Regions from separate parts of the Azonexus caeni genome, predicted to be linked through region 3. Evidence: predicted binding sites of a transcription regulator. Region 3 holds the regulator's gene; each other region holds the start of a gene.
What was found. Region 3 encodes sigma-54, which starts transcription at its own class of promoters, with help from an activator protein. Its sites were predicted from a motif close to TGGCACGCTTNCTGCTNA; they were not measured.
Positions count from the first base shown of each region.

Region 1: glnA (type I glutamate--ammonia ligase) is a predicted target of sigma-54. The motif match lies at 3,634-3,651, and genes of this name have one in related genera.
Region 2: nifN (nitrogenase iron-molybdenum cofactor biosynthesis protein NifN) is a predicted target of sigma-54. The motif match lies at 1,696-1,713, and genes of this name have one in related genera.

Region 1 covers NZ_JBKJAD010000001.1:545,841-551,278, forward strand. The annotation lists gene ACLIIZ_RS02480 (endonuclease/exonuclease/phosphatase family protein) at 1-713, opposite strand, end outside; gene nadA (quinolinate synthase NadA) at 724-1,821, opposite strand; gene ACLIIZ_RS02490 (rhodanese-like domain-containing protein) at 1,865-2,317, opposite strand; gene ACLIIZ_RS02495 (cation diffusion facilitator family transporter) at 2,367-3,533, shown strand; gene glnA (type I glutamate--ammonia ligase) at 3,721-5,136, shown strand; gene ACLIIZ_RS02505 (DUF4124 domain-containing protein) at 5,249-5,438, shown strand, end outside.
Region 2 covers NZ_JBKJAD010000018.1:55,287-60,724, reverse strand. The annotation lists gene ACLIIZ_RS15645 (cytochrome-c peroxidase) at 1-1,057, opposite strand, end outside; gene ACLIIZ_RS15640 (hypothetical protein) at 1,378-1,587, shown strand; gene nifN (nitrogenase iron-molybdenum cofactor biosynthesis protein NifN) at 1,746-3,149, shown strand; gene ACLIIZ_RS15630 (NifB/NifX family molybdenum-iron cluster-binding protein) at 3,112-3,585, shown strand; gene ACLIIZ_RS15625 (SoxR reducing system RseC family protein) at 3,582-4,049, shown strand; gene ACLIIZ_RS15620 (NifX-associated nitrogen fixation protein) at 4,039-4,488, shown strand; gene ACLIIZ_RS15615 (CCE_0567 family metalloprotein) at 4,499-4,720, shown strand; gene ACLIIZ_RS15610 (hypothetical protein) at 4,746-5,087, shown strand; gene ACLIIZ_RS15605 (hypothetical protein) at 5,084-5,438, shown strand, end outside.
Region 3 covers NZ_JBKJAD010000001.1:209,095-214,532, forward strand. The annotation lists gene lptB (LPS export ABC transporter ATP-binding protein) at 1-648, shown strand, start outside; gene ACLIIZ_RS00920 (RNA polymerase factor sigma-54) at 676-2,133, shown strand; gene hpf (ribosome hibernation-promoting factor, HPF/YfiA family) at 2,148-2,474, shown strand; gene ptsN (PTS IIA-like nitrogen regulatory protein PtsN) at 2,531-2,980, shown strand; gene hprK (HPr(Ser) kinase/phosphatase) at 2,990-3,925, shown strand; gene ACLIIZ_RS00940 (FHA domain-containing protein) at 3,947-4,846, opposite strand; gene ttcA (tRNA 2-thiocytidine(32) synthetase TtcA) at 4,902-5,438, opposite strand, start outside.

The DNA of each region.
Region 1 (5,438 bases), 340 kb from region 3:
TCGGAGATTGCCGACCACGGCGGGCCAAAGTGCACGCTGGTTTCGCGCACGGCAAAGCCGCGCACGTAGATGCGGTCGAGCCGGAACATCGGCATGGCGGCGGGAAAGCTGCGTACCGGGCGGCCGCCGACTTCCTGCGAAAAAACCTCCTGCAGCTTGAGGCGGGCGGCCAGTTGCTGGCAGGCGCGGCTGCGCCAGTCGTTGAAATCGCCGGCAACGATCAGCGGCGCGCCTGGGTCGTCGAGACGATCCAGGTAATCGGCCAGGGCGTCCATCTGGCGGCGGCGCGAATGGCCGAACAGCGAAAGATGGACGCACACGCAATGCGCTGGCGGGCCGTCCGGCAGTTCGATCCGGCAATGCAGCAGGCCGCGTTTCTCGAAGTGCAGGTGAGTGACGTCCTGATTGTGCGCGTGGATGATCGGGAAGCGCGAGAGGATCGCGTTGCCGTGGTGGCCGTGGTCGTAGATCATGTTGCGGCCGTAGGCCGCCTGCCAGATGTCTTCGGCGAGGAATTCGTGTTGCGGCGAATCCGGCCAGTCGGCATGGCGCTCGGCGTGGCCGAGGTGCAGCCCTTGCACTTCCTGCAGGAAAACCAGGTCGGGGTTGAGGTGACGCAGGCGCTCGCGCAGTTCGTGCACCATCATCCGCCGGTTGAACTGCGAGAACCCCTTGTGGATGTTGTAGGTGACGACGTGCAGGGCCTGCGGCATGGGCGTCCGGTCAGGAAATGGCGAGCATGCGGTCGAGCGCGAGGCGGGCGAACTCGACCTCGTGTTCCGGTACCTTGATCTGGTTGACCACTTTGCCGTCGACCAGATTTTCCAGCGTCCAGGCCAGGTGCTGCGGGTCGATGCGCTGCATCGTCGAACACATGCAGACGGTGGTGGCCATGAACTGGACGATCTTGTCCTGCGGCAGCACTTCCTTCGCCAGCCGGTCGACCAGGTTGAGTTCGGTGCCAACCAGCCAGCGCGTGCCGGCCGGCGCTTCCTTGATCGTCTTGACGATGTGCTCGGTCGAACCGACGTAGTCGGAGGCGGCGCAGACCTCGAAATTGCACTCGGGGTGAGCGATCACTTTGCCGTCCGGGTACTTGGCGCGGAAGGCGTCGATGTGCGATTTCTGGAACATCTGGTGCACCGAACAGTGACCCTTCCACAACAGGATGCGCGCCTTCTTGATCTGTTCCGGGGTGAGGCCGCCCATTTCCAGGTCGGGGTCCCAGACCACCATCTCGTCCATCGGGAAGCCCATGTTGTGGCCGGTCCACCGGCCGAGGTGCTGGTCGGGGAAGAACAGCACCTTGGGGCGCTGGTCGAAGGCCCATTTGGCGATGGTGCCGGCGTTCGACGAGGTGCAGACGATGCCGCCGTGTTCGCCGCAGAAGGCCTTGAGGTCGGCGGCCGAGTTGATGTAGGTGACCGGGGTGACTTCGTTTTCGACGTCGAGCACTGCGCCCAGCTCGCGCCAGCAGCGTTCGACCTTGGCCAGATTGGCCATGTCGGCCATCGAGCAGCCGGCGGCGAGGTCGGGCAGGATCGCGATCTGGTGCGGCGCGGTCATGATGTCGGCGACTTCGGCCATGAAGTGGACGCCGCAGAAGATCACGTATTCGGAGTCGGTCTGCGCCGCCAGCTTGGACAGCTTCAGCGAGTCGCCGGTGAGATCGGCGTGCTGGTAGATGTCGGCGCGCTGGTAGTGGTGGCAGAGGATCACGGCCTTCTTGCCGAGCTTGGCGCGGGCGGCGCGAATGCGCTCCTGGCAGTCGTCGTCGGCAAGGTCGTTGAAGGGGGCGAAGGAAAGGGTCGCGGTGTGCATGCTGATTCCGGAAATGGCGCGGACGGCCGCGCAGAAACTCGAATTATCCCTGATGCCAGGGCAGGCCGGCGCGCCGCCAGCCGCCGACGGTGTTGCGATGGCCCTTGGCGTCCTTGTCGCCCTCGAAGCCTTCGAGCACGTTGTAGCAGTTGGTGTAGCCGGCGTCGCTGGCGGCTGCGGCGGCGCCGATCGAACGGACACCACTGCGGCAGATGAACATGAGCAGCGCTTCCGGATCGACCTGGCGGCGCAGTTCGGCGAGGAAATGCGGATTGCGGGTGCCACCCGGGTACTGGTTCCATTCAATCTCGACGGCGCCGGGAATGCGGCCGACCCAGTCCCATTCGGCTCGCGTCCGCACGTCGACCAGGCGGGCGCCCGGGGCGTGCTGCAGGAGCTCGTAGGCTTCGGCCGGCAACAGCTCACCCTGATAGGGACGTTCCAGGCCTTCGGCCCGGGAATGCGCGATGTCGAGAATGTCGCTGAGTTTGCCCATGGTGGATCGCTGCTAGAATCTTGGCCCTACAGTATATAGGACAGACCCGATGGGAAAAGTGGATTCCGGGCCGCCGGGCAGTGCTGCGGACCGTGCCGGCGAGGCACAGAAGGCGACCTGGATCAGCGTGCTGGTCAACCTCGCGCTGACCGTCGCCCAACTGATCGTCGGTTGGCTGGCGCACTCGCAATCGCTGGTGGCGCACGGCTTGCACTCCTTTTCCGATCTGTTGTCCGATTTTCTCGTCATCTGGGCCAGCCGGCAGAGCGTGGTGCCCGCCGACCGCGCTCACCCCTACGGCCATGGCCGCGTCGAGACGGCGGCGACGCTGGCGCTCGGCGTCTCTCTGGTGCTGATCGGCGCCGGTATTCTGTGGGATTCCTCGATGCGCCTCGGCGAACATGGCAGTCAACCGGCGATCGCCATGCAAGCTTTCTGGATTGCCGTTTTCACCGTTGTCGCCAAGGAAGGCCTCTACCGTTACCTGATCAGGGTTGCCGAGAAACTGCGTTCCCAACTGCTGACCGCGAACGCCTTGCATACCCGGGCCGACGCGGCGTCGGCGCTGGTGGTCGTGGTCGGCATCGGCGGCGCGCTGCTCGGTTGGGGCTTCCTCGACCTGCTGGCGGCGGCGTTGATGGGCTTCATGATCCTGCGCATGGGCGGCAAGCTGGCCTGGGAGGCGATCGAGGAGCTGATCGACACCGGGCTCGACGAAGCCCGCGTCACGGCGATCCGCAACACCTTGTGCGCGACGCCCGGTGTGCTCGACCTGCATGCCCTGCGCACGCGGCGCATGGCGCACCAGGTGCTGGTTGATGCGCATGTTCAGGTCGATCCGCGGATCAGCGTCTCGGAAGGGCACCATATCGCTGAATCGGCGCGGGCGGCCGTGCTCAGGGAGCACCCGGAAGTACTTGATGTGCTGGTGCACGTCGATCCCGACGATGATGTCGAGCCCGATCGTTCGGCGCTCGGCCTGCCCGGGCGCGAATCGCTGTTGCCCCAACTGGCGCCGCTGCTCGTCGATCTGCCGGCGCCGGATCGGATTGTCCTGCACTATGTCGGAGGTCAGGTCGAGGTCGATCTCTATTTTGCCCTGGGTTCTCTGGCCGGCTGTGCTTCGCTGTGCGAGATGGAGTCGCGTCTGGCCGAGCGCTTGAAGGCGGTGCCGGTGGTGCACGCGCTGCGCCTGAATTGCACGGCGGCACCATAGTGGTGCCGTCTATCCCTGAATGCACAAAAACGGTGCGTGCATTTGCCTATATTCCCTGCCAGTCCCTTGTGGCACAATGAAAAACTTCGCTCGGGACCCTTGGCATGCTTTCTGCTATCTCTCAGGCGCTGGATTTTGAATGGCGCCGGCCCGGCCGGCATCCTGTTTTCTTAGGAGACTAACGCGTATGGCAACCCCGCAAGACGTGATCAACATGATCAAGGAAAACGACGCCAAGTTCGTCGATTTCCGCTTCACCGACACCCGTGGCAAGGAACAGCACGTTACCGTGCCGGTCTCCGCTTTTGACGAAGACAAGTTCGAAAACGGCCATGCCTTCGACGGCTCCTCGATCGCCGGCTGGAAGGGTATCCAGGCTTCCGACATGCTGCTGATGCCGGATCCGGCCACCGCCTACGTCGATCCCTTCTTCGACGAAACCACCGTCGTCCTCTCCTGCGACGTCGTCGATCCGGCCGACGGTCGTGGTTACGACCGCGATCCGCGCTCGATCGCCAAGCGCGCCGAAGCCTACCTGAAGTCCTGCGGCGTCGGTGACACCGCCTACTTCGGTCCGGAACCCGAATTCTTCATTTTCGACGGCGTCGAATGGTCGGTCGACATGTCCGGCTGCAACCTGAAGATCCATTCCGGCGAAGCCGCCTGGAAGTCCGGCGAAGCCAACGACGGCAATGGCTCCTCCGGCCACCGTCCGGGCGTCAAGGGCGGCTACTTCCCGGTTCCCCCGGTCGACAGCCTGCACGACATCCGTTCGGCCATGGTTCTCACCCTCGAATCGCTGGGCGTGCCGGTCGAAGTGCACCACCACGAAGTGGCCAACGCCGGCCAGTGTGAAATCGGTACCGTGTTCTCGACCCTGGTCAAGCGTGCCGACTGGACCCAGATCCTGAAGTACGTGGTGCACAACGTTGCCCACCAGTACGGCAAGACCGCCACTTTCATGCCGAAGCCGATCGTCGGTGACAACGGCTCGGGCATGCACGTGCACCAGTCTATCTGGAAGGACGGCAAGAACCTGTTCGCCGGTGACCAGTACGCTGGCCTGTCGGAAACCGCCCTCTACTACATCGGCGGCATCATCAAGCACGCCAAGGCGCTGAACGCGATCACCAACCCGGGTACCAACTCGTACAAGCGTCTGGTCCCGCACTACGAAGCGCCGGTCAAGCTGGCCTACTCGGCGAAGAACCGTTCGGCTTCGATCCGCATCCCCTTCGTCGCTTCGACCAAGGCCCGTCGTATCGAAACCCGCTTCCCGGATCCGATCGCCAACCCCTACCTGTGCTTCTCGGCGCTGCTGATGGCCGGTCTGGACGGTATCCAGAACAAGATCCACCCGGGCGACCCGGCTGACAAGAACCTCTACGACCTGCCGCCGGAAGAGGATGCCAAGATCCCGACCGTCTGCGCTTCGCTCGAGGAAGCCCTGGAAAACCTGGACAAGGATCGCGAGTTCCTGACCCGTGGCGGTGTCTTCTCCAACGACTGGATCGATGCCTACATCGCCCTGAAGATGGAAGAAGTGAACAAGATCCGCATGACCACGCACCCGGTCGAGTTCGATCTCTACTATTCCTGCTGATATCTCGCCGGAATCAGGAAGGGCGGGGGTTTCCCCGCCCTTTTTTTGTTCACTTTTCGGCAAGTCGCTCGTTTACTCCGGTACACTGACCCGGTTTCCAGGAAGCATGACGATGACACGCAAGCTGCTAATTCTCTCCCTGGCGCTGGCACCGCTGGCGCTGTCGGCCCAGACCATCTACAAGTGCACCGATGCCGGCGGCGGCGTGCTGATCTCCAACAGCCGGGTCAACAAGAACTGCCAGGCGATCGTCAGCGAAGAGCACAACACGATCCCGGCGCCGCGCAGCGCCCCGCGCGCCG
Region 2 (5,438 bases), on a different contig from region 3:
CCGTCAGATGCGGGTCGACCGGCGGCACGACGCTGTTGCCCGGGGTCATCGGCAGGCGCGGCATCGTCTGTTGCGGGAAATTGCCGCTCAGGCTGCCGAGGAAGGCGACCAGATCCTTGACCTGGGCCGGCGTCAGTTCCTTGTTCAACTGTGTTTTGGCCATCAAGCGCACCGCTTCGTCGAGGGTCGCCACCTTGCCGTTGTGCAGGTAGGGCGCGGTCAGTGCGACGTTGCGCAGGGTCGGCACCCGCCACAGGTGGCGGTCGCTGTCCTTGCCGGTCACCGAGTGGCGGCCGGTGTCGGCGAGCAGGTCGTACTTCTTGTCGTACTCACTGCCGGCGATGTTGGGGAACTTCATGAAGAAGCCCTCGCCGGCGGGCAGCGCCGGACCGCTGAAGTTGGCGCCCATGTGGCAGGCATTGCAGCCGACTTCGGCAAAGGTCTGCATGCCGCGTAGCTGTTGCGCGTCGAGCGCCTTCTTGTCGCCGCGGACGTAGCGGTCGTACGGCGTGTCGGGGGTGATCAGCGTGCGCTCGTAGGCGGCAATCGCCTTCGCCACGTTATCCATGGTGAGCGGCTCGCGGGATTCCGGGAAAGCCGCCTTGAACAGCGGCAGATAGTCGGGAATCGCCTGCAGCCGCTCGATCGCCACCTTGGCGTCGCTCATCCCCATCTCGATCGGATTGGTGATCGGCCCTTTGGCCTGGTCCTCCAGCGTCGCCGCGCGGCCATCCCAGAACTGGGCAGAGAGGAAGGCGGCGTTCCAGACGCTGGGCGCGCTGCGTCCGCCGCGTGCGTCGTGCATGCCGATCGAGTTCGGCCGGTTGTCGTCGCCGCCGCCCATCACGTTATGGCAGGAATTGCATGACAGCGTGCCGTGTTCGGACAAGCGCGGATCGAAAAACAGGGTCTTGCCCAGTTCCACCTTGGCCGCCGTCTGCGGGTTGTCGGCCGGGCTCGGCGCCTGTTTCGGCAGCGCTTCCCATTGCTGGGCAAGCACCGTGAGGGGGAGGGCAAACATTGCACAGAGGGTCAGGTTCATTACCGTTTTTTTCATGGGTTTCACTCCTGGATCGTTGGTCTGAAAGGGGCAAGGTTCCATGCTGTCTTCATCCACGCTTGCTGTTTTCTGGCGGATAGGCTGGCAAAAACAGAACGTTGCGGCATCGAAGATTGCATATCGCATATGAACGAGGGGTGAATTTTGGCCGGCTGCTGAGCGCTCGAGCGCCCCGCCATCTGCTACCGGATGGCGCCGGGACGCCGTTTCCGCGGGCCAGCGATGACGCGCAAGTGGGCTGCACTGACCAATGGCGTAATGATTGCATCGTCATGTCCGGCTAAGCTGTACTCAGGGTTTTCAACAAAGGAAATGTCATGCGACACGCTCAACACCACTCAGCCGCCAGCACGGACGGCGATCTCGCGCAGTACGCCGAGGGCATTGCCCGGATGCAGCGGGCGCTGCAGCGCATCTATGCCAACAAGCAGGCGATCAGCGAGAGCCTGCTGCGTTCCGCGGCGGCCTTGCGCCGCATTTCGGCGGCGGAAGAGGGACGCTGTGGCGCCGAGTCGTCTTCCTGCTGACGGCGTGGTGGCGGATGCGCCATGCCGGTGCATTGTCCATCATCGCCCTTGTCGGGTTTGTGACACGAGCTGTGTTTTCAAGTTATTGTTTTGATTGATTTGTTTTCTTGGCGCGTTCATTGCTTTGAGGTGGGCAATCTCTGAGGAGTGTTGCCCACATGGCCGAAATCATCCAATCCAAGAAGGCGCTGGCGGTGAATCCGTTGAAGGTGAGCCAGCCGGTTGGCGCGTCGCTGGCGTTTCTCGGGCTCAATCGCAGCCTGCCGCTGATGCATGGCTCGCAGGGCTGCACGGCCTTCGGCAAGGTGTTCTTCGTGCGCCATTTCCGTGAGCCGATCCCGCTGCAGACGACGGCGATGGATCAGATGTCGTCGATCATGGGCGCCGACGAGAACGTGGTCGAGGCCTTGCGTACGCTTTCCGACAAGAGCAAACCGGACATCATCGGCCTGGTGACGACCGGTCTGTCGGAGACGCAGGGCACCGATATCCTGCGCACGGTCAAGGAATTCCGCGCCGCCCATCCGGAGTTCTACGGCGTGGCGGTGGTGCCGGTCAATACGCCGGATTATCTGGGTTGCCTGGAGAGCGGCTTCGCGCTGGCGGTCGAGGCGCTGATCCGGACGCTGGTGCCGGCGAGCGATTGCGCCGGGCGGCGGCCGAAGCAGGTTAACGTGCTGGCTTCGGCGATGCTGACGCCGGGCGACATCGAGGCGATCAAGGAGTGGGTCGAGGCCTTCGGCCTGCGCCCGGTGGTGGTTCCGGACATCGGCGATTCGCTCGACGGCCACCTGGTCGAGGCCGAGTATTCGGCGCTCACCATCGGCGGCACGCCGCGCGTCGAGATCGAGGCGCTGGGCGAGTCGGCGGCGACCCTGGTGGTCGGGTCGTCGCTGGCCAAGGCCGCCGACATTCTCAAGGAACGCACCGGCGTTCCCGATTTCCGCTTCACCGGCCTGATGGGGCTCGACGATTGCGATGCCTTCACCCAGGCGCTGGCGGAGATTTCCGGGCGCGAGGTGCCGGCGAAGGTGGAGCGGCAGCGCGCCCAGTTGCAGGATGCGATGGTCGACAGCCATTTCATGCTCGGCTTCGCGCGCATCGCGCTCGCCGCCGACCCCGACCTGCTCGGCATGCAGGTGCGTTTCCTGCGCGGCATGGGCGCCGAAGTGGTGGCGGCGGTCAGCCCGCATCGTCACGAGAGCCTCGCCGCGCTGCCGCTTGCCAAGGTCATCGTCGGCGATCTGGAAGACATGGAAGTGGCGGCGCGCGCCGGCGGCGCGCAACTGGTGATCGCCAACTCGCACGCGGTGGATACCGCACACCGGCTCGCGCTGCCGCTGCTGCGCGCCGGTTTCCCGCAGTACGACACGATGGGCGGCTACGCCCGTACCTGGGTGGGTTACCGCGGTTCGCGGCAGGCCCTGTTCGATATCGCCAATTTGATGCTGGGACAACACCATGAACTCGAAGCCTATCGTTCTTTCTACTGGAGCGACGACCGCGATGGCGTCGGACAGCGCCATGTCGTCACGTCGTCTGCAACTGGTCTGGTCCATTAAGCAGGCGCCGCAGGCCGTGTTGCGCGTTGCCTTCGCCTCCACCGACCGGACCCGGGTCAACCAGCACTTCGGCGCCGCCGAGGGTTTCGCCGTCTATGACGTGACGCCGGACAAGGCGACGCTGGTCGGCGTCGCCGAATTCGCCGAGGAGGCGATGGACGGCAACGAAGACAAGCTGCTGGCCAAGGTTGGCTACCTATCCGGCTGCGCTGCGGTCTATGTGATGGCGATCGGCGCTTCGGCGATCAAGAAGTTGCTGGCCGCAGGCATCCAGCCGATTCGCGTTGGCGAGATCGATGCCATCGACGACCTGCTGGTCGAGATTTCCGGCGCCATGCGCGACGGCGGCGTGCCCTGGATCGACCGCGCGCTGGCCGCGCAGGCCAAGGGCGACGACCGCTTTGCGGCGATGGAAGACGAGGGGTGGCAGGGATGAGCGCGCTGCTTGAACACCGCGGCGTCGTGCAGCGGGTGGCCGACGGCAAGGCCGTCATCGCCATGGAAACCAGCGGCTGTTCCTCCTGCGGTCACGGCGGCAGCTGCGGCGTCGGCAAGATGGCGGCGGGGCGCCCGGCGACCCTGCTGACGCTGCCGACCAGCGAGGAACTGCGGCCCGGCGACGTGGTCGCCGTCGTGCTGCCGCAAAGCCGCCTGACCACCTCGGCGCTGCTCGGCTACCTGTTTCCGGCGCTCGCCATGCTGATCGGCGCCGGGCTCGGCAGCAGTTTCGACGGCAGCGACGGCGGCACGGCGATCGGCGCCATGCTCGGTTTCCTCATCGCCATCGTCCTCGCCCGCCTGGTCATCGGCCTGTTGCCCGGGCTGATGCCGGCACCGCAACTGCTGGCCCGGCCGCAACCCGCAAGAATTTCCCCCAAGGAGTTTCATCATGAGCACTGATCCGATTTTCGAGACCGATTTCATCAAGGAGATGGCGCGCCAGATGCGTGCGCTGGACACCTACGGCACTTACAGCGGCTGGACCGTCGAACAGATCCTCGACCCCTTCATCATGACCAAGGAACGCAAGGCGACCATTCCGCTGATCGGCGATCCGGACGACGAGACGATTTCGCGCGTCAAGGCCTTCTACAACGCGATCGCCGTGCTGATCGAGAAGGAATGCAAGCTGCTGGCGGTGCCGCTGGTGCACCTGACGCACGAAGGTTTCGGCCGCGCCCTGATCACCGTCGGCAAGCTGGTCGCCGTCGACAAGACCCTGCGCGACGTGCATCGCTTCGGCTTCGCCAGCCTGTCCAAGATGAAGGACGAGGCCGACAAGCTGCTCGGCATCGCCCTCGAGCGCATCGGCCAGTACCCGGCCGTTGCCGGCCTGTGAGGAGAGTGCCGTGAGCGACGAGGAACTTGCCGCCCTCGACAAGGAAGTGAAGAAACTGAAGCGGATCGCTTCCGAATGGGCCTCGCAGATGCACGACCTCGTGGAAGACCGCCTGCCGGCGGCCTACCAGGAGATTCCGGGCATCGCCCAATCGACCTACGACGCCTGCCAGGCCTGGGCCGAAGCCAACCAGCGGCTGCTGGCGGCGCAGAAGGCGCGGGCGGCGGCTTGAGCGCCGCCGGCCACGGGGAGGGGCGATGACGCTGCCCTCCCCGGAAATCGGCGAGTCGCTGTGCCAGGCGCTGCGCGAGCAGGTCGGCAAGCTCGGTCTGTCGATCGGCGACGAGCCGCGCTGGTCGGCCGCCGGCTTCGAGACGGTGCGCGACCCCTTCTCGCAAGAGGAGAGCGTCGTCGCCGTCTGGCGCGGCGGCGAGCGTTTCGGCAAGGCGACCTTCTTCCCGGACGGCCGGGTGTTCGCCGAATACCAGGTGCTGCTGCCGCATCCTACGCAGTCCGGCGCCTACGTCGATGCCGTGCAGGTCTGGGGGCGGCCCCAGGCCTGGCGCGGCGAAGCGGTCATCGTGGAGTATCCGGCATGAACCTCGACACGCGTTTGCTTCTCCTGCACAAGCAGGGTACCAGCGGCCGTCTGCGCTACCTCTGCCTGCCCTGCGGCGTCGCGCTGTTTACGCCCTTGCCGGGCGCTGCCGCCCTGCGCCCGGAAGACTGGTCGCCAACGGTGCAACCGCATCCCGGCGCGCCGCTGCGCGAAGCGGAAGTGCAACTCGGCCTGGCCGAAGGGGCGATCGAGGCAGTGCCCGATTTCCATTGCTGGGTCGATACGCCGGCCGGCGACGTGGCGGTGCTGCTCGGCGGCTTCACCAGCATCGATCCGCCGTTTGCCGCCGCCGAGCGGCTGGGCGGTCGTTTCATCACGATTGCCGAGGCGC
Region 3 (5,438 bases):
GTCAGGTCAGGTGAGGTGGTCGGTCTGCTTGGCCCGAACGGCGCCGGCAAGACTACCTGCTTCTACATGGTCGTCGGGCTGGTGGTCGCCGACGGCGGCGAGGTCTATATCGACGAGGAGCGCCTGACGCATCAGGCGATGCATGCCCGCGCTAGGCTCGGGCTCTCCTATCTGCCACAGGAAGCGTCGGTGTTCCGCAAGTTGAACGTCGAGGAAAACATCCAGGCGGTGCTCGAACTGCAGAAGCTGTCGCCCACCGAGATCGCTGCCCGTCTTGAGGAGTTGTTGAGCGAACTGCACATCGGCCATGTCCGCCACGTCAATGCGGCGGCGCTTTCCGGCGGCGAGCGGCGGCGCGTCGAGATTGCCCGGGCGCTGGCGACCAACCCGCGCTTCATTCTGCTCGACGAACCCTTTGCCGGTGTCGACCCGATCGCCGTGCTGGAAATCCAGAAAATCATCCGTTTCCTCAAGGAACGCGGCATCGGCGTCCTGATTACCGACCATAATGTTCGCGAGACCCTCGGCATCTGCGATCACGCGGTGATCATCAATGCCGGCCATGTCCTGGCTTCTGGACGGCCGGAAGAAATTGTCGACAACGAAAGCGTGCGCAAGGTATATCTGGGTGAACATTTCCGGCTTTGACCTCTTCGTGACCAGACCATTTCCGCAATGAAACCGGCTCTCCAGCTCAAACTCTCGCAACATCTCGCCCTGACGCCGCAACTGCAGCAGTCGATCAAGCTGCTGCAACTGTCGACGGTCGAGATGCAGCAGGAGATCGAACGCTACCTGCTGGAAAATCCGATGCTGGAGCGTGACGACGACGGCCCGACGGAATCGTACGCGGCCGCCCAGCAATTCGATTCACCGGACAAGACGAGCCAGACGGATAACACTGCTGCGCCGGAAAGCCGCGAGGACGTCCAGGGCGAGCCGCCGATGACGCCTGACGACGTCGACGACGACCGCTGGTCGAGCGATGCCGGCACCTTTACCGGCGCCGGGCGCGACGAGGACGACGATACCGACCCGCAGGACAGTCACGCGGCCAATGTCAGCTTGCGCGAGCATCTCGGCTGGCAACTGGGGATGACCCAGATGTCGGAACGCGATCGCAGTCTGGTCCGTTTCCTGATTGAGGCGCTCGACGACGACGGTTACCTGGCGACGCCGCTCGAGGAACTCTGGGAAACGCTGCCCGCCGAGTACGAAGTCGAACTCGAAGAACTCGACATCGCCCTGCGCCACATCCAGAACTTCGATCCGACCGGTGTTGGCGCCCGCGATCTGCGCGAGTGTCTGCTGCTGCAGCTCAAGGTCGAGGAAGATTGCGCCGAGCGGACGCTGGCCATGGCCATCGCCGACAAGCACCTGGAACTCCTGGCTGCCCGTGACTTTGCGCGGATCCGCCGGCTCACCGGTTGCGACGACGAAATCCTCAAGGGCGCCCACGAGCTGATCACCAGCCTCAATCCGCGGCCGGCTGCCGGCTATTCGCAGATTGAAGCCCGTTACATCACGCCCGATGTCATCGTCAAGAAACTCAAGGGCAAGTGGACGGCCTACATCAACCCCGATGCCTACCCTCGCCTGCGTATCAACCGTTTGTACGCGGAAATCCTCGCCAAGCAGCGGCGCGGCAACGGCAACCTGAGCGGCCAGCTGCAGGAAGCGCGCTGGCTGATCAAGAACGTCCAGCAGCGTTTCGAGACCATCCACCGCGTCACCCAGGCCATCGTCGACCGCCAGCGCCAGTTCTTCGAGCACGGCGAAGTCGCGATGCGGCCGCTGGTCCTGCGCGAGATCGCCGACCTGCTCGGTCTCCACGAATCGACCATTTCACGCGTCACGAGCCAGAAGTACATGGCGACGCCGCGGGGAATTTTCGAGCTCAAATACTTCTTTGGCAGCCACGTATCCACCGATACTGGCGGTGCCTGTTCTGCCACCGCCATCCGTGCCCTGATCAAGCAATTGATTTCGGCCGAGGATGGCAAGAAGCCCTTGTCGGATAGTCAATTATCCGAAATACTAGGCCAGCAGGGAATCGTCGTTGCCCGACGCACGGTCGCCAAATACCGCGAATCGTTGAACATCCCGCCGGTCAATTTACGAAAGACCCTGTAGAGAGAGGAGAAAAAATGAATCTGCAAATCAGCGGTCATCACATTGAAGTCACCCCGGCGCTGCGCGAATACGTCGAGAACAAGCTGGAACCCGTCCTGCGTCACTTCGACAAGGTTACCGGCGTCAGCGTCGTGCTCTCGGTTGAAAAGCTCAAGCAGCAGGCGGAAGTCACCCTGCACGTGCCGGGCAAGGATATCCATGTCGAGGAAGCCGGCGACGATCTCTACGCGGCGATCGATGCGATGTTCGACAAGCTCGACCGTCAGGTCCAGAAATACAAGCAGAAGGTGCAGGATCACCACCGTGGTGAAAAGCCGTCGCAGCACCTAGAAGGCGAATAAGCCGGCCCTGACCGCAGTCGTTTCCGGCTGCGGTCTCTTTGCTTCAACACTCTCCCATGAACCCCTTAGACAACATTCTGACTGCCGACCAGGTCCTGCTTGATTTGGATGCGAGCAGCAAGAAACGTGTTTTCGAACAGGCCGGGATGCTTTTCGAAAGTCGTCTCGGCATGGCCCGTACGCAGATTTTCGACAGCCTGTTTGCCCGTGAGAAGCTGGGCTCCACCGGCCTCGGCCAGGGTATCGCGATCCCGCACGGCCGCATCAAGGGCCTGAAACAGGCGGCTGGTGCGCTGATCCGGCTGGCCACGCCGATTCCCTTCGACTCGCCGGACGGCCGACCGGTAACCCTGCTTTTCGTCCTGCTGGTACCGGAACAGGCGACCGAGGAACATCTGCAGATCCTGTCCGAGCTGGCGCAACGCTTCTCCGATCGCGCTTTCCGCGAAGCCCTGCTGGCAGCTCCCGACGTAGCGACCGTTCTCTCCCTGTTCAAGAAATCCTGATTCCGCGCCGTGCGCCACATCAGCCTTGAGCAGCTATATCAGGACAACCGCGAGCAGTTGCTGTTCAACTGGGTGGTCGGTCAGCGCGCCGACCGCCGGGTCGAACTGAAGGCGGCCAGCAATTACGGCGCCGACGTCGTCGGGCACATCAACATCATCCACCCGGAACGCCTGCAGGTCATGGGGCAGGCCGAGTACGACTGGGCGATGCGCATCGGCGAACGCCGTTTCGGCCAGTTGTTCAGTGACCTGCTGTCGGCCAGGACGCCGGCGATGATCGTCGCCGACGGACTCAAGCCGCCTGATTTCGTGCTCGAAGCCTGTCGCCTGGCCGATGTGCCGTTGATCCTCTCGCCCAAGCACTGTTCGGCTGTCATCGATCACCTGCGCATCTATCTTTCCGCCCGCCTCGCCGACACGGTCAGCCTGCACGGTGTGTTCATGGACGTGCTCGGCATGGGCGTGCTGATCACCGGCGATTCCGGGGTCGGCAAGTCGGAACTGGCGCTCGAACTGATTTCCCGCGGCCATGGCCTGGTGGCCGACGATGTCGTGGAAATGGCGCGCATTGCACCGACCACGATCGAGGGCCGCTGCCCGGGCATGTTGCGCGATTTTCTCGAGGTACGTGGGCTTGGGCTGCTCAACATCCGGACCATCTTCGGTGAAACGGCGTCGCGCCGGAAAATGAAGCTGAAGCTGATCGTCCATCTGCAGCGGACGATCGCTGCCGAAGATGCGCCACGCTTGCCGCTCGATGCCCAGACTCAGGAAGTGCTGGGCGTTCCGGTGCGCAAGGTGGTGATTCCCGTCGCCGCCGGGCGCAACCTGGCGGTACTTCTGGAAGCGGCGGTACGCAACACCATCCTGCAGTATCGCGGGATCGATTCGATGCAGGATTTCATTGACCGGCAGAGCCGGGTGATGAACGACGAAACGCTTTGAAAAGCGGCGTTGCCGCGCTGCTTACAGGTGTTCGAATTCGATGCGCTCGGCGGCCGTATCGTTGGCCGAACTGCCGAAGCAGATGATGCCTCTGCCGTCGAGCAGGGCCTCGTGCTTACGCACCATGATTTCCCGCCTGCCCTGCAGGGTCAGGAAGCTGCCGTTGGTGCTGGTGTCGACCAGATAATACCCGTCGTCACGGCGCTCGATTCGGGCATGCAGGCGGGAGACGCGACGGTTCTCCACCAGCAGCTTGCATGAGGGGTCGCGTCCCAGGCTGATCACCGGCGCTTTCGAATCGATCAGGTAAGCCTGTCCCCGGTAACGCAGACAGAGTCGTTCGGCGATCCGCGGTGCATTTTGCGGCCCGAACATCGAATGATGCTGCGGCGTGGCGACGGTTTTTGCCGGCCAGTTGATCTCGAAGACCAGTAACTTGTTGTCCGCTTCGGAGAGGTCGCTGACATCCGGGCGCACTTGCGTGGTGATGACGCTGCTCGGCGGCAGCGCAGCAACAATCGCGCCGCTGCACAGAATTTGATCGCCCCGGGCGTGTCCGCCGATACGCATCAGGTTGGCGAGAGTTTCGGGTTGTGTCGCCTGATTCGCATCGTTGCCCTTGTCGTGCAGGGCAACGCGAATGCTCAGTTTGTGACCGGAAACCGGGGGCAGATCGGCGATCCGCTGATGCATGTCGACCGCCGCGTGGCAGGCGTCTTCCGGAGTTGGAAAGGAAACCAGGATTTCATCGCCCACCTGCTGCAGCAACTGGCCATCGTAAGCTTCGATGGCACGCTGCATGCGCTTGATGCAGCGGTCGATGGCACGTTCCGCTTCCTGTTCGTCCAGTCGCTGATGGAGCGAAGCGCTGCCGGTGATATCGGCGACCATGATGACGGGGATCGGGCGCTGCGCGTTCATAGCTGGACTGGATGGAAAGGACGTCCGATTATATGACGGACTGCATTTCGTGGCATCAGGCGAGCGGGGAAATTGGAATCGCGCCGCTGAATTCCAGCGGTTCGGTGTCGAAGGCGATATCGCCCTCGTCGACCGGCGTATCCAGCGTCAGCCCGCTGAAATCGAACAGCGTGTTGTCGGCAAGATGCGACGGCACGACGTTCTGCATGGCGGTGAACACGGATTCGGTCCGTCCCGGGTAACGGCGGTCCCAATCCTGCATCATTTCCTTGATCTTCTGCCGTTGCAGGTTCTCCTGCGAGCCGCAGAGGTTGCAGGGAATGATGGGAAAAGCCATGCCGCGGGCGAACTTGGCAATATCGCTCTCACTGCAGTAAGCCAGCGGCCGGATCACGACATGGGCCTTGTCGTCGGTGACCAGTTTCGGCGGCATCGCCTTCATCTTGCCGCCAAACAGCATGTTCAGGAACAGGGTGTGGACCATGTCGTCACGGTGGTGACCTAACGCGATCTTGTTGGCGCCGAGTTCCTTGGCGGTGCGGTAGATGATGCCGCGACGCAGTCGCGAGCACAGCGAGCAGGTGGTCTTTCC